Prochlorococcus marinus str. MIT 0917: one gene and its partner. The protein of the gene in region 1 binds, or shares a complex with, the protein of each later gene. Links are inferred from orthologs where the notes say so. Each region holds a gene or a part of one and is shown in the gene's direction. Other genes may lie near its edges.

Evidence for each region.
Region 2: the proteins of dnaB (region 1) and dnaG are in contact, whole or in part, in a crystal structure (PDB 2R6A), measured with the Geobacillus stearothermophilus proteins. The link is inferred for Prochlorococcus marinus str. MIT 0917 from one-to-one orthologs. Residues at the interface, in WP_033016901.1 of Geobacillus stearothermophilus: Ser13, Glu15, Ala16, Gln18, Glu91, Leu92, Asp94, Ala95, Val96, Pro97, Thr98, Ala99, Ala100, Asn101, Tyr104, Tyr105, Ile108; in WP_049624496.1 of Geobacillus stearothermophilus: Lys456, Leu457, Leu458, Pro459, Ala460, Asn463, Ala464, Leu467, Leu535, Leu536, Ile537, Ala538, Gln544, Glu545, Asp548, Tyr549, His552.

Annotation. Positions count from the first base shown.
Region 1 is NZ_CP114784.1:1,244,704-1,253,689, forward strand. The notes cover bases 2,115-5,003. They hold dnaB (replicative DNA helicase), read left to right. Parts: upstream 2,115-2,794; coding sequence 2,795-4,213; downstream 4,214-5,003. Other genes in these bases: O5637_RS07135 (acyl-CoA desaturase), read left to right, coding at 2,115-2,235; rplI (50S ribosomal protein L9), read left to right, coding at 2,279-2,737; mnmG (tRNA uridine-5-carboxymethylaminomethyl(34) synthesis enzyme MnmG), read left to right, coding at 4,248-5,003. Also shown: O5637_RS07125 (aminotransferase class I/II-fold pyridoxal phosphate-dependent enzyme), read right to left, coding at 1-455; O5637_RS07130 (hypothetical protein), read right to left, coding at 492-1,226; more of O5637_RS07135, read left to right, coding at 1,306-2,114; more of mnmG, read left to right, coding at 5,004-6,218; O5637_RS07155 (chorismate lyase), read left to right, coding at 6,224-6,811; O5637_RS07160 (RNA helicase), read right to left, coding at 6,818-7,351; O5637_RS07165 (SprT family zinc-dependent metalloprotease), read right to left, coding at 7,416-7,967; O5637_RS07170 (hypothetical protein), read left to right, coding at 8,086-8,508; NAD-dependent DNA ligase LigA, read left to right, coding at 8,527-8,986. UniProt on the Escherichia coli protein: The main replicative DNA helicase, it participates in initiation and elongation during chromosome replication. Travels ahead of the DNA replisome, separating dsDNA into templates for DNA synthesis.
Region 2 is NZ_CP114784.1:268,655-277,654, forward strand. The notes cover bases 3,046-5,948. They hold dnaG (DNA primase), read left to right. Parts: upstream 3,046-3,434; coding sequence 3,435-5,462; downstream 5,463-5,948. Other genes in these bases: O5637_RS01460 (DMT family transporter), read right to left, coding at 3,046-3,386; O5637_RS01470 (hypothetical protein), read left to right, coding at 5,485-5,784; O5637_RS01475 (serine hydroxymethyltransferase), read right to left, coding at 5,798-5,948. In the rest of the region: O5637_RS01435 (DNA polymerase III subunit alpha), read left to right, coding at 1-587; O5637_RS01440 (PAM68 family protein), read right to left, coding at 597-1,037; rpsO (30S ribosomal protein S15), read right to left, coding at 1,065-1,334; Holliday junction branch migration protein RuvA, read right to left, coding at 1,385-2,056; O5637_RS01455 (cAMP phosphodiesterase), read right to left, coding at 2,096-2,482; more of O5637_RS01460, read right to left, coding at 2,472-3,045; more of O5637_RS01475, read right to left, coding at 5,949-6,280; O5637_RS01480 (Y-family DNA polymerase), read right to left, coding at 6,356-7,687; O5637_RS01485 (LexA family protein), read right to left, coding at 7,636-8,082; O5637_RS01490 (23S rRNA (pseudouridine(1915)-N(3))-methyltransferase RlmH), read right to left, coding at 8,142-8,579; O5637_RS01495 (hypothetical protein), read right to left, coding at 8,593-8,958. UniProt on the Escherichia coli protein: RNA polymerase that catalyzes the synthesis of short RNA molecules used as primers for DNA polymerase during DNA replication.

The DNA of each region.
Region 1 (8,986 bases):
GCTAAGAAATCTATATTTCCATTTTTATTTAAAGATATCTCTTCATAATTAATGCCAAACTCAATCAAGGATCCTTGACCAATCCCCCTCAATCCAATGACTTCTTCAAGTGATTCGTAGGGCCTTCCAGTAACAGATAGCAAATAATCTCCTGGTCTTAAAACGCCAAACAAAGATGTTGTAATAGCATGAGTACCGCTCACAAGCTGAAGTCTTACCGCTGCTTTTTCCGCTTCTAAAACATCCGCAAAAATTTTATCAATTATATCTCTCCCTAAATCTCCATGTCCATATCCAGTTAACGATGCAAAATGTTGCACATTTAGATGAGAGTCAGAAAAAGCTTTTAACACTTTTTCTAATTTAAATGATATACTGTCGGTCTTTTCTTGAATTGATAAGTATAATTTTTTTTCTATATTATCAACAAAATTTTTAGCGTATTTTTGTAACATATACATTTTACTTGAGAATATATAAGTTTTATCAAATTAATCAGAAAAAATAATTTCTAGTTTTTCTTGATCTTTAAGTAATAAGCCTCTTTGGCGAAGATTCTCCAAAAAGTCATCTGCACCTTGCAAATGATTTGTATTTAACAATTTATTAGTTGCATGTAAATCTAGCAATTCACCATCAAGTTCTTCGGCTGTGTAATCTTTTAAACCCGCCATAACTGCTTCAAACCTGTCTCTACGTTGCTTTTTACTGACTGGATATGCAGACATAACTTGTTCTCTACACATTCTCCACGACCTTCCTTTACATAAATAGTCAGCCAAAGCGGCGCTAAGCACAGGGGCTTCTGCATCCTCAATAAACCAATCAAAAGAGGAAGGCAAAGACGCTAAACCAACAAAAATCTCAAAAAAATCACCTGCAGAAAGAGGATTATTGTCATTTCCTTCAACAGCGATAGCTGACTCTTGAAGCGATCTATGCAACTCAGGATGAACGCTCAATATATGACTTTCTATATTTTCTAACCCACGAGAAAGTACTTGATTTACCTTCCCCAAAGCAAAAAATACTTCAGGGCTGGGAGATACAAGTTTTCCATTTCTTAGATTTGAAATTTGAGAACTATGAACTCTTCCTAGATCCAAACATTCAGCCAAAGCAGGAAGAACTTTATGAGACCAGCCATTGCGCTCATGCCATACATGCACTAGGTGAGCCATAGCCCTTCTACCTGCAGTCAATTGGTCCCGAAAACTAGAGGTCACAAATCACATTCAAGATTGATAGATAGGCCTGGTTAGGATCCTTATCGTATATTATATACACCAAGTAGACGGATCACTAATGGTTTCAAGTTTAATCGAGGCTTCGGCTCCATTAAAAAAACCAGTTGCTGCCGATAAAGCCATGGCTGCATCGAAGAAGCTCCAAGGACATGTACCAAGAAGGATTCATAACCAAAGGGCCAGAAGAAGATGGGGAACAGTCATATTCATGCTGACAATACACGCTCTAACAATATTTACTTTGCAAGCTAAATTTTGGAGTTGGTTAGCATTTTCTGGATTTATTTTCTTATATTGGGTAACTGCTTGCTTAGGAGTAACCACAGGATATCATCGCCTTCTCTCACACCGATCTTTTCAAGTTCCAAAATGGCTTGAAAGATTTTTCGCAACTTGTGGAGCATTAAGTTGCCAACATGGACCAATCGATTGGGTTGGTCTTCACAGGCATCATCATACTTTTTCCGATACTGAAGCTGATCATCATGACAGTAATAAAGGATTTTGGTGGAGTCACATGGGATGGATGTTTGAAGATGTACCTGCCATGAAAGCCGTTCCAAGACTTTCTGGAGATTTAATCAAAGATCCTTACTATCGCTTCTTAAATAAAAATTTTTTACTTTTGCAACTACCCTTAGGCGCGACGCTTTATTTAATTGGCCAATCAGCTGGTATTGGAGGATGGGCAATGGTCTTATGGGGAATTCCTCTAAGACTGGTTTTTGTTTATCACATAACTTGGCTAGTTAATTCAGCAACTCATTGTTGGGGTTCTATTGCATATGAGAGTGGAGATAATTCCAAAAATAATAAATGGGTGGCAGCGCTTACATTTGGAGAAGGGTGGCACAATAATCATCATGCTTTTCCTAATTCAGCGAAGCACGGCCTTCAAAGAAATCAAATAGATCTAACCTGGCAACACATACGATTTTTGAAAGCAATTGGGTTAGCGAAAAAAATTAGACTCCCTATCGCGTCGTAATATTACTAACAACAATTAAATAGCATTAATTCATTTTCGATCCATGCCTAAGCGAGTTCAAGTTGTTCTAAACGAAGACATAAAAAGTCTTGGCAATGATGGTGACCTTGTTGAGGTTGCTCCTGGCTTTGCCAGAAACTTTTTATTACCCAACAAAAAAGCATTACCGGTTACTCCAACTGTTTTAAAACAAGTTGAACACAGAAGAGCAAAACAAGCAGAAAAAGAGGCAGCTAAAAAACAAGAAGCTATTGATTTCCAAACAGCTCTAACAACAATTGGAAGATTTACGGTCAAAAAACAAGTAGGAGAAGACGGAGTCTTATTTGGAACAGTAACTAATGGAGATGTAGCAGAAGTGATAAAAGAAGCTACTAAAAAGGACATAGATCGTAGAGACATATCGGTTCCTGAGATACATGGTGTGGGGAAATATAAAGTGCAAATCAAACTTCACAACGAAGTAAATGCTGAGATAAACCTTGAAGTTACAAGTTACTAATAGTTGCATCTTGGCCCGAACAAGCCAAAGTAGGTGTCCTTGTCCAACAAGCAATAAATGATAATCACCCCCTCTTCAAATAACGGGGATTTTTCAAAACAAGGTAGAGATTTTGGAGCTTTTAATAATTCCAAAATTGAAAAGCCTCGTTTTGAAGCTCAACCTGACCAAATACCACCACAAAATTTGGAAGCAGAAGAATCTGTTCTGGGTGGAATTTTATTGGATCCTGATGCGATAGGACGAATAGCTGATTTGCTACAAGTTGAAGCTTTTTACATTTCTGCTCATCGAGAAATATATAGAACAGCATTAATGCTTCATAGCCAAGGCAAACCTACAGATTTAACAGCAATGAGCGCTTGGCTTGCCGATACAAATTCTTTAGAAAAAGTGGGAGGAAACAACCGATTAGTTGAACTGGTTGAGAGGGTTACATCTACAGCTTCAATCGAACAAGTTGCTAAATTAATTAGCGATAAATTTTTGCGCAGGCAATTAATTAAATCTGGAAATGATGTGATCAAATTAGGCTTTGATCAAAGCCTTCCAATGGAAGAAGCCATTGATCAAGCTGAACAAAAGATCTTTGCTATTAGCCAAGAGCAACCATCCAAAGGTTTAACGCCTACTGCAGAAATTCTGACAAAGACTTTCAATGAAATAGAAAGTAGATCACTTGGTACATCAGTGGCAGGCATACCAGTTAATTTTTACGATCTGGATGCAATGACACAAGGACTTCAGAGGAGCGATCTAATCATTGTTGCAGGAAGACCAGCAATGGGAAAAACTTCAATTGTTCTTAATCTCGCTAAAAACGTAGCGCAACTTCATGACCTACCTGTTTGTGTATTCAGTCTTGAAATGAGTAAAGAGCAACTAACTTACAGATTGCTATCAAGCGAGGTAGGAATTGAAAGCAGTCGATTAAGAACAGGACGACTGCAACAAGATGAATGGCCATTACTTGGTCAAGGTATTAATACACTTGGGCAATTACCAATCTTCATTGATGACAAACCAAATTCAAGTGTTCTTGAAATGAGGTCTTTATGTCGTCGCCTAATTGCTGAACAAGGTAAAGAGCTGGGACTAATTGTTATTGATTATCTACAACTCATGGAAGGTACTTCGCCAGATAATCGAGTTCAAGAAATATCAAGAATTACTCGAGGTCTTAAGGGTATGGCAAGAGAACTTAAAGTCCCTGTAATCGCTTTATCTCAATTAAGTAGAGGAGTTGAATCAAGAACCAATAAAAGACCAATGCTTAGCGATCTACGTGAATCTGGCTCAATAGAACAGGATGCGGACTTGGTTCTAATGATTTATAGGGATGAGTATTACAATCCAGAAACTACTGATAGAGGAATTACAGAAGTTATCGTGACAAAACACCGAAATGGACCGGTTGGAACAGTTAAATTACTTTTTGAACCCCAATTCACTAGATTTAGAAATCTTGCTGCTTAATTGTTCGAAAATTAAATTCCTAAATGCTTAATTGATGATTACTAAACAATCTTCAGATGAAAGTTTTGACGTAATTGTTGTAGGAGGTGGTCACGCAGGCTGCGAAGCTGCATTGACTTCAGCAAGATTAGGATTGAATACAGTTTTATTTACTCTCAATTTAGATCGAATCGCATGGCAACCATGTAACCCCGCAGTAGGTGGACCAGCTAAAAGTCAATTGGTTCATGAAGTTGATGCGCTGGGAGGGATTATCGGGAAATTAGCCGATCTAACAGCTCTTCAAAAAAGGATCCTTAACGCAAGCAGAGGACCTGCAGTTCGAGCATTAAGAGCACAAACAGATAAGCGAATATATGCACATGAAATGCTAAAAATCCTTCAAAATACGCCAAATTTAAAGATTAGAGAGGCAATGGTTACTGGGCTAGAAATTGAACATTATCCCAATCAGATTGAAAAAAACACATCAGAAATTCAAGAGAGAATTGGATTTATAAAGGGAGTTAAAACCTATTTTGGAACTATTTTTCATGCAAAAGCAGTTGTACTTACAACAGGAACTTTTTTAGGAGGCAGAATTTGGATTGGCAATCAATCTATGAGTGCAGGTCGAGCAGGAGAGCAGGCCTCTCAAGGGTTAACTGAAGAATTACAAACTTTAGGCTTTACTACTGATCGTTTAAAAACAGGAACCCCTGCTCGCATCGATAGACGAACTATTGATCTTGACTCCCTAGAAGAGCAATTGAGCGATGCTTCAGATAAATTCTTTTCTTTTGATCCTCTTTCTTGGAAAAGTGGAGAACAAATGAGTTGTCATATCACTCGAACAACAAAAGCAACTCACCAACTTATTAAAAAAAATCTTCATTTAACTCCTATTTACGGAGGTTTTATTAATAGTAAAGGTCCAAGATATTGCCCATCCATTGAAGATAAAATTGTACGTTTTGCTGACAAAGATTCACACCAGATTTTCTTGGAGCCCGAAGGTAGAGATACTCCAGAAATGTATGTACAAGGTTTCTCAACTGGACTGCCCGAAAACTTACAATTAGAACTTTTAAGGACTCTACCAGGCTTAGAAAGATGTGTAATGCTGAGACCCGCTTATGCAGTTGAATATGACTACATACCAGCCACACAATTGGAAGCAACACTCGAAACAAAAAGAATAAGTGGTTTATTTAGTGCAGGGCAACTAAATGGAACAACAGGATACGAAGAAGCAGCTGCACAAGGTTTAGTAGCAGGTTTAAATGCTGCAAGATTAGTCAACGATAAAGAAGGCATTATTTTCGAAAGGGAGAGTAGTTATATAGGAACTATGATTGATGATTTAGTTACAAAAGATTTAAAGGAGCCATATAGAGTATTAACTAGTAGAAGTGAATATCGATTAATTTTAAGGGGTGATAATGCAGATAGGAGATTGACTCCACTCGGTTACAAATTAGGGTTGATTGATGAAAGAAGGTGGAAAATCTTTAATACTAAGCAACAATTAATCGATCAAGAGAAAATAAGATTAGAAAAAGATCGCATTAAAGAAAGCGATAAATGTGCAAAAGAAATATATTCTTCAACTGGAACTGCTATTAAAGGTTCAATAACACTAGCCAATTTCCTAAGAAGAACAAATATTCACTATAAAGACCTAATTAATTATAATTTAGCAACTAAGAGTATTCCCTTAGATGTTGAAGAAGGAGTTGAAATAGATATTAAATATACCGGTTATTTAGAAAGACAAAAAGCTCAAATAAATCAATTAAAACAGCAAAGTAAAAAGTTATTACCAAAAAATTTAAACTATAATAATATCAAAACTCTTTCTAAAGAAGCGAGAGAAAAATTAACAATTTCTCAGCCAAAAAGTTTTGGACATGCTGCTCAACTTCCTGGTGTAAGCAAAGCAGACCTCACTGCACTTCTTGTATGGTTAAAAATAGAACAAATGAAAAAATCTGCAAGCAAAGATCCAATGCAAAAAACAAGCTGATAAAAGTGAATTCACATCAATCTCAATTACCTTCTCCTGAAGTTATTTGGAAAGCATCGAAAGAAAGTGTTCTTTCAGGCAAAGGGAATTATAAACTCTCTGGAGCATGGCAATTAATGCTATTGGGTGATGGCAGCCCAACCAGGCATCTCAAGCTTTTAACAGGGCATGAAGTTGCCATAAAGGTGATATCTATGGCAATGGAAAATAATAATCAAAATGGAGTCCCAGAAGAAGTGCATGAGCTAGAGCCACCTTTGATAAGAAGACAAGTTTGGCTTACGTGTGGAGACTTAACCCTGGCATGGGCTGAAAGCTGGTGGAATTATGAAGAAGCAGAAAAAAATCTGCAAAATAAGGATCAACCAATCTGGAAAAGCTTGACCCAAGGACGCTCAGAGCTTTTTAGAGAAGTTGACGGATTGGGATTAGTTCATGCAAATTGGCTGAAAGCAGAATTTAATGAAGATGGTCCTTTTTGGAGTAGGCATTATCGATTTTTTCGTCAACAAAAAGAATTAACTGTAATTAGAGAAGTTTTCAGCCCAAAACTAGAAAAATGGTTAGGACCAATACCAAGAAAGGCTTTTTAACAACAGCTAATATTTTCTTCGACTAGATCTTGGTATGTTTTTTCTTCTTTGAGGAGTTCGTTCATCTAGGAAAGAATCGTTTAAATCGAGTTCATTTTGCTTAATTAAATTATCTTTCCTTTTCCACTTATTTAATTTAAAAGATTGATCATCTGGCCATTCATCCAGTTCGTCTGAATTGTTTCTCCTTACTTCCATCTGAGGTGGTAAAGCTTTAGGAGCTCTTAAGGAAATAGCACTTAAGGGTCTTTTTGTATTGTTTGTGCTTTCCTTAAGCGGTTCATTCTCAAAGTCTTCATTCTCCAACCACTCGTCATCATCCTCAAAAAACCAATCAATTTTCTCTTCCATCCAACGACCAACTTTTTCGAAATTTGCTGAAGTCTCTTTATCTTGCCACCCTCCCCTTCTTTTACCAGGGCGATTACCCGAAACACCATCTACAACCTGTTTTCCAGTTTGTATCCATTTATCCATTCTGCGATCAAGGGGTGCTCTAGATCGCTGACGAATTTGATTACGATTGTTATGTGAGCTCATCTTTTAAATTTAACGCTTTCAAACCAACAAGTGAATCACCGTAAAGTTGAAATTATTCAAAAAATTAATTGTTACTTCTAGAAAAAGGTTGAAATTCAAGTACGAATTTTGGATCCCATCTACCGCCAAAATAATTATTACAACAACTGCGGCAGGCAGCGCCATTAACAATACGTCGATAACTAAAACTTCTTTCACATGAAGGGCAAGTTGCCACCCATTTTGGGAGTCTTTTTGATATTGGGAACGAGTGACGAACTGTTACTTGGAAATCAGTTTGAGCGGAATTTATCTCTGCCATACGTTTATGAAAATTAGGTCCATGTGCCTCTTCAACTTTCAGAACAAGGTCAATCCAGGCATGAATCATTTCGTGGCATAAGGTGCTCATCAATGCTTTGCGGGGAAGATGTTCCAATACTGGTCTAGACAAAATTATTTCACTAGCTTTCACTCCGAAGAAATTCGTTTTACTTCTATAGATCCCAGCCGTAGTACGCATGCGGCCATCACTCCAACGAAGAGAGACTCTGGGAACTCCATTCTCGAACAAAGAGTTCTGAAAATGTTGTCTGTTTAATTCAAGAAATAATGGTAGAACAGGTATTAAAGACATTGATACCGAGAACTCGTTAGCATTATTATTCCGATAACATTCTGTCTAACTATCAATAACAAACAAGCTAATCTCATGGCTAATAAGTCAGAATCTATAACTAAACGGAATTAAAAAAATGGATAGTGCTCTTATCAAAGCAATTGGATTAAAAGCTCTCTTGGTTGGAGTTGGCGCACTTCTCCTTTTTTGGACTTTTAACGCAATCAAGCTAGTCATCAGTGCTAGAGGCATTAACCCTCTTGTGAAAAAGTTTTTTGATCAGATTGCAGCTGGCCGAATAGATGGGGCTTATAGACTTACGACAAAAGCTTATAAAACACATGTCAATAGACAAGAATTCATCAAATTTTTGGGTAGCTTGCAATTAAATCGATATAGAAACTTGAAGTCGGGGCGACCAAGAATAGAAGATAATCAAATAATGCTCACACTAAGCTTGAAATCAGAAGATAAGAAAAATGAAATGCCACTGGACTTCACTTTTATTAAAATAAACGAAAATTGGCAAATAGATCGTATTGCGAAAGCCAATACATAATGAAGCTAAATGTGAGAAGTGAATTCAAACTTGAATCAACATTATGAACGTGCAAAAGAGCTTAGAGCTTTACTCAATAAAGCAAATTACTCCTACTATGTATTAGATGCACCCGAGATAGACGATGCTGTTTATGATCAACTATATAGAGAATTAATTGAAATTGAAAATATTCACCCATCTTTGATTACTGATGATAGCCCTTCCCAAAGATTAGGTGGTGTCCCTTCTACAGGATTCAAAAATGTTGATCATAATATTCCACTTTTAAGCCTAGATAATGCGTTTAATATAAATGAATTAAAAGCATGGTACACAAGGATCAGAAAATTAATAAGTTCAGGAAATAAAGATCTCAAGGAAGATGAGAATCCAGAACTAATTTGTGAATTAAAAATTGATGGAAATGCTATTTCGCTAAGATATGAAGATGGGATTTTAACTAAAGCAGCAACTCGTGGAGATGGAAAAACTGGAG
Region 2 (9,000 bases), 980 kb from region 1 along the record:
TGAAGCAACTTTCAGAACCTGCAAAATTGATTGCTCCTATTAGCCTTTGTTCTTTAGAAGACCAGAAAGATAAGTCAAAGGTCAGTGTTATTGCAATGATTCCAGAGATGAGAGAAGTCACAACTAGAAAGGGTGACAGGATGGCGATTATTCAATTAGAGGATTTAACTGGGTCTTGTGAAGCAGTTGTCTTCCCAAAAAGTTATGAAAGACTGTCTGATCATTTGATGGTTGAAACTAGATTATTGATCTGGGGCAGCGTAGATAGGAGAGATGAAACTGTGCAATTGCTTATTGATGATTGTCGTGAAATTGATGATTTACGATTTCTATTGATTGATCTTCGTCCTGATCAAGCTACAGATATCAATATTCAGCATAAATTAAGAGAATGCCTTTCTAAAAACAGACCTGCCAGAAATGAATTAGGTGTACGAATCCCTGTAGTAGCATGTCTCAAGGACCACAATAATACTAGGTATATTCGGTTGGGCGATCAATTTTGCGTAAAGGACGCTGACTTGGCTTTGGATTCACTGTCTAAGAATTCATTTATTGCAAGATCAAGTAAAAGTCTTGTAATTTAAATATTTTTCTTAGCTAGAAATATCTTTTTGACTTGTTTTGAATGCATCTTTCATCCTATTGATATTTGGCTTTATGTTTTCAAAACCAAAAAAACTTCCAGTATTAAAATCCCAACTCGCGGAGAGTATTCCATAACTTAATCCTAATAAGCCGACAAGGAAACAAAGCGCAGAACTGACTAGAGTGACTGTTGGAGATATATCAGCAATACCTTTGCTTATTAAAAAATAACTCCCAATGAATACTCCCATTCCACTTAGAGTTGGAATTCCAGTCGTAAACGCTATTCTTCTTGCCATTCGATTTGCAACATAGCTTGGTATTCCTGATTTTTTGCTACTTCTGTTTGAAGATTTCTTTGAAACTATTTTTGGGGCAGAGTTATTGCTTGAAAATCCTATTGTTATTTCATTAGGTTGGTCCTTTTTGTTTTTTTTTGCACCTTTCATTAGCTTCTAGCAATCTATTACCAGTCATTATCCTCTAATAGCTAATTTTTCTATGAGCTCTGTATATCTTTTTTCACTTTTAGTGCGTACATAACTTAAAAGTCTTTTTCGTTGTCCAATCATTTTGAGCAATCCTTGTCTAGAGGAAAAATCATGGATGTTTCCCTGAAGGTGTTTGCTTAACTTGGAGATCCTTGTAGTAAGCATCGCAACTTGAACTTCTACTGAACCCGTATCAGTTGGATGTACTTGATGTGTGTTGATTAGCTTTTGTTTCTCTTCTGTGCCAAGTGACATTTGTTTAGCTTTTCTTATTCTTCAATTCTAATTTAATCCCTAGCCTTCTATCAAGTACTATTTTCACTCAATTTCATAAGAATCTCTTTGAGATGTTTATCCATTAGCGCTGCTTTTTCTTGTGCAGATAAGGAATTCAATAATAAAGAATTTTCTTTTTCGTTTGTTGTTATTATTTTAATTGAATCTTCTATTTCCTTCTTTTCATATCCAAGCGAATTTAGCGTTAAATATATTTCATCAATATATTTTGAAAATTTATTAGGCTCTATTTCTGTTTTTTCATAATTTATTTCATTATTATCTATAAATTTTTGAAGTTTATTTCTTAGCTCAACGATTAATCTCTCTGCTATTCTCTTGCCTATACCTTGAGTTTTTGTTAGTAAACTAGATTCTTTATTTTCTATTGCATTAACAAACTGATTAACCTTAAAGTCCTCTAACAATGCCATACCAATTTGTGGGCCTATTCCATTTACAGAAATTATTTCTCGAAATAAATCTCTTTGATTAACCTCTATAAAACCATATAAACTTGTGCCATCTTCTCTATCTATTTGGTGAATCCATAACTCAATCTTATTAGAAGCTTCTGCTTTACCTATTTGTGTTGGTAATAGTTGTACTTCATAACCAACACCACCAACATTTATAACAACTCCTTTCTTTAAGGATATTTTCCAGGTATGAATTATTTCACCTTTTAACCAGCTAATCATTATTTATTTTGATTGATTTTCTGAGAATATCAAATGAAATTAACCACCATCAATCTCACATCCAACCATTGAACCTCCTACCAGACCAGCAGGAATTGCCCACCAACGATCTTTACCTCTTGATATTGCCGTAGCGAAGCCAGCACCTAAAATACCCCCTGCAATTTTGCCTTCTGAGCAATCATTATTATCAAATTCATTTTTTTTGTTTGTTGATCCATGACCTGGGCAAGGAACTTCTACCGTTTCTTCCCATTTTTTGACATACCCAGGATCATTTCTTGTCCCTGGAATATATTCTTCTCTATATTCATTTCTGGTGCATGTTCTACTTGATGAATAACCTCGCTGATACTCATCTGCAAGAATCGATGGTGATCCAGCGCAAATAATAAGTATTGAAAAGATTAAAGATTTACAATTCATATTTTTGCTTGTGACTTTTGGATGCACTTATACTAATAATAGTGGAAATAAGTACGCAAAAACCACCTAAGTAAATTGAACTTGTTATTGTTTCTTGAAATATCAATACTCCCCATATACTTGCAAATACAACCTGGGAATAGTTTAGTGAAGTTGCTTGGCTAGCTGGAAGAAGTCTTAAACCCTCCGTAATGCAGAGTTGACCAATCTGTGTAAAAATCCCAATACCTAATATCCAGAACCAATCTGATCCTGTTGGTAATACAAAATCATTAATAATAAAAGGAATAGATAAAGGGATAGAAACCAAGGGAAAGTAATATATAATAACCAGAGGGTGCTCTTTTGAAGAAAGTTTTCTTACACATATATAAGCTAATGATGTCATCAATGCGCCCAATATAGCTATGATTATTGCTAATATTGTTTCTTGAATATTACTGCTGGTTATAAACTCTGGTTGGCTAACTAAAAAAATTCCTATCCAACCAATGCTGATTGAATATATTATTTTCCTTAAAATAAATTCCTTTAAAATTATATGTGCACAAAGAACTGTAAAAGTTGGGTAAATGTACTGTATTACTGTCGCTGTGGCTATGGCTAATATTGTTAGGGCTTTGAAGATACAAAATAGTGCAAAGGTTCCTAGCAATCCTCTTATGATTAATAATCTTTTCTGATATCCCCAAGGGTTAATTTTCTTTTTATATAAGAAAAATCTTGTTATTATTATACTTATAGTAGCCCTAGCTAAAACAAGTTCTGAAATAGGTATTCTCCCCCCAATCGCTTTAACACAAACACTCATAAGGCTAAATGCCAAACCGCTTACTAGTAAAAATCTGATCCCTTTTGAATTTTTTTCTAGATTAAATTCATCTGTAATTAGTTTTTCTCTCAATTTTTGAATCTCTTAACTAAATATTTAAATATCAATTAAAATTATCACATGGCTTCTGCACGACTACATCCTAGGACTATTGAGTCTGTCAAAGAGCGTGTAGATATTGTTGATGTAGTTGGCGAACACGTCGTCTTAAAGAAAAAAGGTAAAGAATATGTTGGGATATGCCCTTTTCATGATGATAGTAAACCTTCAATGTCAGTAATTCCTGGCAAGCAATTTTATTATTGTTTTTCATGTGGAGCTGGTGGAAATGCCATTAAATTTTTAATGGAGTTTCAGAGACAAAGTTTTAGTGACGTTGTTCTTGAACTTGCAAAGAAATATCAAGTACCAATTGATACTGTTGAAGGACCTCAACAAGAAAGACTCAAGCAACAGCTCTCTCGTAGAGATACCCTTTATCGGGTCTTAAAAATCGCTACTGGTTGGTTTAGAAATCAATTAAATTCTCCATGTGGAGAAAATGCACTTAATTATCTTAAGAATAAACGTCATTTAAGTGATGGTACTTTAATTAATTTTGAGCTTGGATTTGCACCAGATAATTGGGACTCATTACTCAAATATTTTGTAGATATAGAAAAAGTTAGTGTTGAAATCCTTGAATCGGCTGGATTAATTGTTCCTCGAAAGGGTGGTAACGGTTTTTATGACAGATTTCGCAATCGTATAATTGTTCCTATTCACGACAGGCAAAAAAGAGTTATTGGTTTCGGAGGAAGGAGTCTTGATGGTTCAGAACCTAAGTATTTGAATTCACCTGAAACTGAAATTTTTGAAAAGGGTAAAAATCTTTTTGGTTTAGATAAATCAACCCTTTCTATTAGGAAAAAAGATTATGCGGTTGTAGTAGAAGGATATTTTGATGTGATGGCACTACACGATTCTGGTATTACAAATGTTGTTGCCTCTTTGGGAACAGCATTAAGTCGTAGTCAAATAACTCTTCTCTCTCGTACTACAGATAGTAAAAAGATCCTTTTAAATTTCGACTCAGATAATGCTGGAATTCGAGCGTCTACTAGAGCTATTAGTGAGGTAGAAAACCTTGCTATTCAAGGTCAGATAGATTTAAGAGTCCTTCAATTACCTTCAGGTAAAGATCCAGATGAGTTCCTTAAGGATAATTCTTCTTCCGAATATGAAGCATTGGCGGCAAAATCACCTCTTTGGATGGATTGGCAAATTGATCAATCTTTGAAGGATTTAGATTTAAGTAAATCTGATCAATTTCAGGCAGCTGTTACCAACTTAGTAAGTCTTCTTGGAAAGTTACCTCAAACGGCGATAAGAACCCACTATCTACAGAAGGTTGCTCAGCGTCTTAGTGGAGGTCAAGGTAGATTTTCCCTGCAACTAGAGGAAGATTTACGTAATCAAATTAATGGTCAAAGATGGCATGGACGTTCTAAGAAAATAGATAAGCCTCAAGAGATTGGTCTTAGAGAAAGAAGTGAGGCAGATATACTTTTTACTTATATACACTGTCCTACTTATAGATCTTTTATTCGTTATGAACTTCGTCTAAGGGACTTAGATGACTTTGCAATTAATCATCATCGTGCAATATGGTCTACTATAAGTAACATTGAGGAAGATAAATTTGGTTCTGAAGTGGTCGAGCAGATTAATCGTTGCAATGATTCAAATAATATTTTAGCTGATATTGATTTAATTAAAAGCTTGTTAGATAACTTTCTCGCTAATGATAGTGAACATCTTTCTAAACTTACTCCTTTGCTAGAGGCTAATGAACTTCGTTTGGCAACACTTAGTGACCCCGAGGCTCTCATTCGTGGTGCTCTCGCTGCTCTTGAAAAGCAAAAATCACTAAAACGTTGTAGGCATCTAATTGATGCATGGAGTACTCAAAGGTTACAAACTCTTGAGAACTGTATAGCATCTCTTATCGTTCAAGAAAAATCGGAACCTAATGATTCATCTGATATGGAACAGAGAGTTTTTAATATGTTTGAAGACTTAAATAATGATGCTATAAATTTTCAGCAACTTTACTATGCTGAGAGAAAACATATTTTAAATTTAGATCAACAGAGATGTTATAAATAATTTTTATATTTTTACTTAATTAATGAAAAATACATCAACTTTTAATTTGGATCAATGTTCTTTATCTAATGAACTATGGCCAGACTTTATCAATAAAATAGGATTTATCAAAGCAAATTTAGCTGTAAGACAATCTCTCGATCTTCAAAGAATGCAGGGAACTAATTTAACTCTTCCCTTACTTATTCTTGAAACATGTGGAACTGCACTGGTGAATTGCCAAGCTGTTAAGACTTATATTGGTCTCTCATGCTTGGAGCAAGGAATGGTCTTGATTTTTAGTAGTAAATTAAACGCTATTCAATTACTTAGAGACAATTAAAATTACTTTATAATCATAGACAATATTTTCTCAATCCTTTTTTTATTAATCTTGGTTTATCTTCTAATATATATGCTTGTCTTTCTTTTTCTTCCTCGCCGGATATACTTATAGACCCATTCAAAGCATTGATCTTTGATGGATTCATTAAAAACCTTCTATCTATTTTTAATAAGTTTCCATCGTTGCATTCTTGAGCTACATGAACAGCTTCATGCCTTAAAGCTTTTTTTATATGCAAGGCTGTTCTATAAAAAATGTCCTTATTCTTCTTCCTTTTAAGGTTATATCCTTCTCTCTTCTTTGCGTTACTTGTACATATGATAATTTCCTTTTCTACTCTATTAAAAAAGCCCACATAGTTTTCACTTATCAAACATAGTTTTTTATTTTCACTTGTTTTATATCCTGCCTTTTCAACCATCTTTATTATTTCTACTTCTGTTTTATCTAAATATTCTATGAACTCCATTATCTTTTTAATTTTTATTTTCATTATTCATTTAAATTTAACATCCAACTGTTTTTAAATTCTAATATGTAGCATTATTGTTAAATATTATACCAATTTTTAATTAGCATATATAGTTGGTATGTTTTCTATATTTGTTGTCTTTATACTAGATAGTTTTTTTCTTCGCGGTGTCCATTCTTTCTCCACCATTGAAGATCCCCAATTTATTGTATCTATACCATTTTTTGAATTAATATTATCTATGAGATTATCTAGTCTCTCTAGATATAATTCTTCTTGAATATTCTGTTTATCAAATATTAGGTTTTGTTTATATTTATTGCTTTGAAGTTTATGTAATATTACACCAGCCCTTATAAATTTTTTATAAGGTTTAAAAATTTCTTTCGTTAGCGACAGACTTTTTTCAATCATAATTTTTGAGTTAGATGTTGGAATAATTATTTTTTCTGTTGCTTCATTTTTAAAAAATTCTTTTGAATGAGTATTTGTATTCGTAAAAACTGTAATAGCTGAAGATAATTGATTGTATTTTCGCAACTTAGCACTTGCTATTAAAACATATTTAATGATTGCTTGGCTCAAATCTTCCAAGCTATCTATGGGATATGAAAAACTCCTGCTTACGCAGATTTCTTTTCGATCTGATGAGGTCTCTTTTATAGGGATACACAGGTTTCCTTTTAATTCATTTTGAATACGTAGACCAACTACACCATACTTTACTTTGATTTGCTCGCTTGACATATCTCTAAGTTCTCGTGCATTAGTTATCCCTTTGTTTTTTAGCCAAATCGACATTCTTTTGCCTATACCCCAAACTTTATCTACTTTAATTTGGTTAAGATAATGATCTTTATTTTGAATAATACCTATATCAAATATACCTGAATTTTTTTGTATTTTCTTTGCTAGATGATTAGAAATCTTTGATAGAACTTTTGTCTCCCCAATCCCGATAGATATTGGAATTCCTATGTCTTGATATACTAAAGCTCTTAAATCTTTTCCCCATTGATATAAGCATTTTCCTTTTGGCCGTTTTATAGTTCCAAATGCTTCATCTATAGAGTATATTTCCAGTTCTTCACATTTTTTTCTTAGTAGTAGCATTAATCGATTGCTTATATCACCGTAAAGCTCGTAATTTGAACTTCTCACTTTTATATTTAATTGAGTTAGCTTATTCTTTAACTTAAAATAAGGTTTTCCCATAGGAATTCCCATTTTTCTAGCCTCTGAACTGCGAGCTATTATGCATCCATCATTATTAGAAAGTATAACTACGGCTTTTCCTTTTATCGAAGGATCGATCATTTGTTCACACGAGGCATAAAAATTATTCCCATCAATTTGAAGTATTGCTTTGGACATAATTAGAGTTTTAATTTTTGTAGTACATGTATTGAATAAATTGCTACTCCCCATATCTGTATATCTATATATTCGTATAAGTTTATTGCTGGATAATTTTCTTTATCTGCTCTTAGATAATAAGCATCTTGCTTTTTTATAAGTCTTTTTAAAGTAAATTCTCCATCCAAGATAGCAACTACAATATTTCCAGGCTTTGGGTTTATACTGCGATCTATTATTAATAAATCATTATTATAAATTCCTGCGTTATTCATTGAATTACCGCTTACACGTAGAAAGAATGTACTTATTGGATTTTTGATTAAGTATTTATTTAAATCGATTCCGCGCTCTATGTAGTCTTCCGCAGGAGAAGGGAAACCTGCAGAAATAGTTTCTGTTGCTAATGGAATTAATAGTTTTGAAGAGCCTTCATTCAAGGAAGAGTAAGAGCTATTTGAATCCATAGATCCAGACCAGTCAATCTATTATAGTACAAATGAACTATCTTGTCTTGTTCGTGCGTTTATTCCTTGTGGTAAGGACCTCCTTGGGTAATGGTTTTTGCTCGGTAGAGTTGTTCTATTAGTAAAAGACGTGCTATTTCATGCGGAAAAGTTAAAGGTGAAAGACTTAATTGCAAAGAAGCGGAAGTATTGAGGGAATGGGGCAGACCCGAAGCACCTCCAATAACAAAAATAATATTTTTATTGTGAAAGTTTATAAGTTTTGTTGCTAGCTGCTTTGATGTGAAAGATTGACCATTTTCGTTAAGGGTTACAAGAACTTCATTTTTGCTAATTATTTCTTTGATCGCATGTTCCTCTTTCGTTTTTTTGTTGTCTTTTATTTCTATAATTTTTAAACCAGGTAATCTTTTTAAGTAGATTTCTATACCTTCTTTAATCCACTTTTTTTTTATTTTTCCTATAGCAATGATTTTGTAGTGTGAAATATTAAGCATAAAAAAGATATTGCTAATCTATATCATCTTCTAGTAGAAATTGTTGAAATTGGGTATATAGGTTTAGTGAATCTTCAATCGAAAGATCTTTAGAATTTTCATTAACATCTGGATCTGCAATAGAAGAATTTTTCACATTATTTGACTCAAGTTTTTTTAGTCTCTCTAATAAATGAGGTGGTATGTTTCCATCTGGACTGATTTCCATCAACTCTCGAAAAAATTGTTCAGGGTTGGTTTCAATTTCAATTGGGTGTAAATTTTGTTTTTTTGCCTCTTTTTGATTTTTTAGTTCATTTGATTGAGGTTTTGATATCTCCTTAGGAAGTTTTCTTCCTAGCTCTTTTAAGCGTTCAAGGCTATGGCTATCAAAAGTCATTTTAGAAAATGTATATTGATTGAAGATCTTCTAATGAGTATA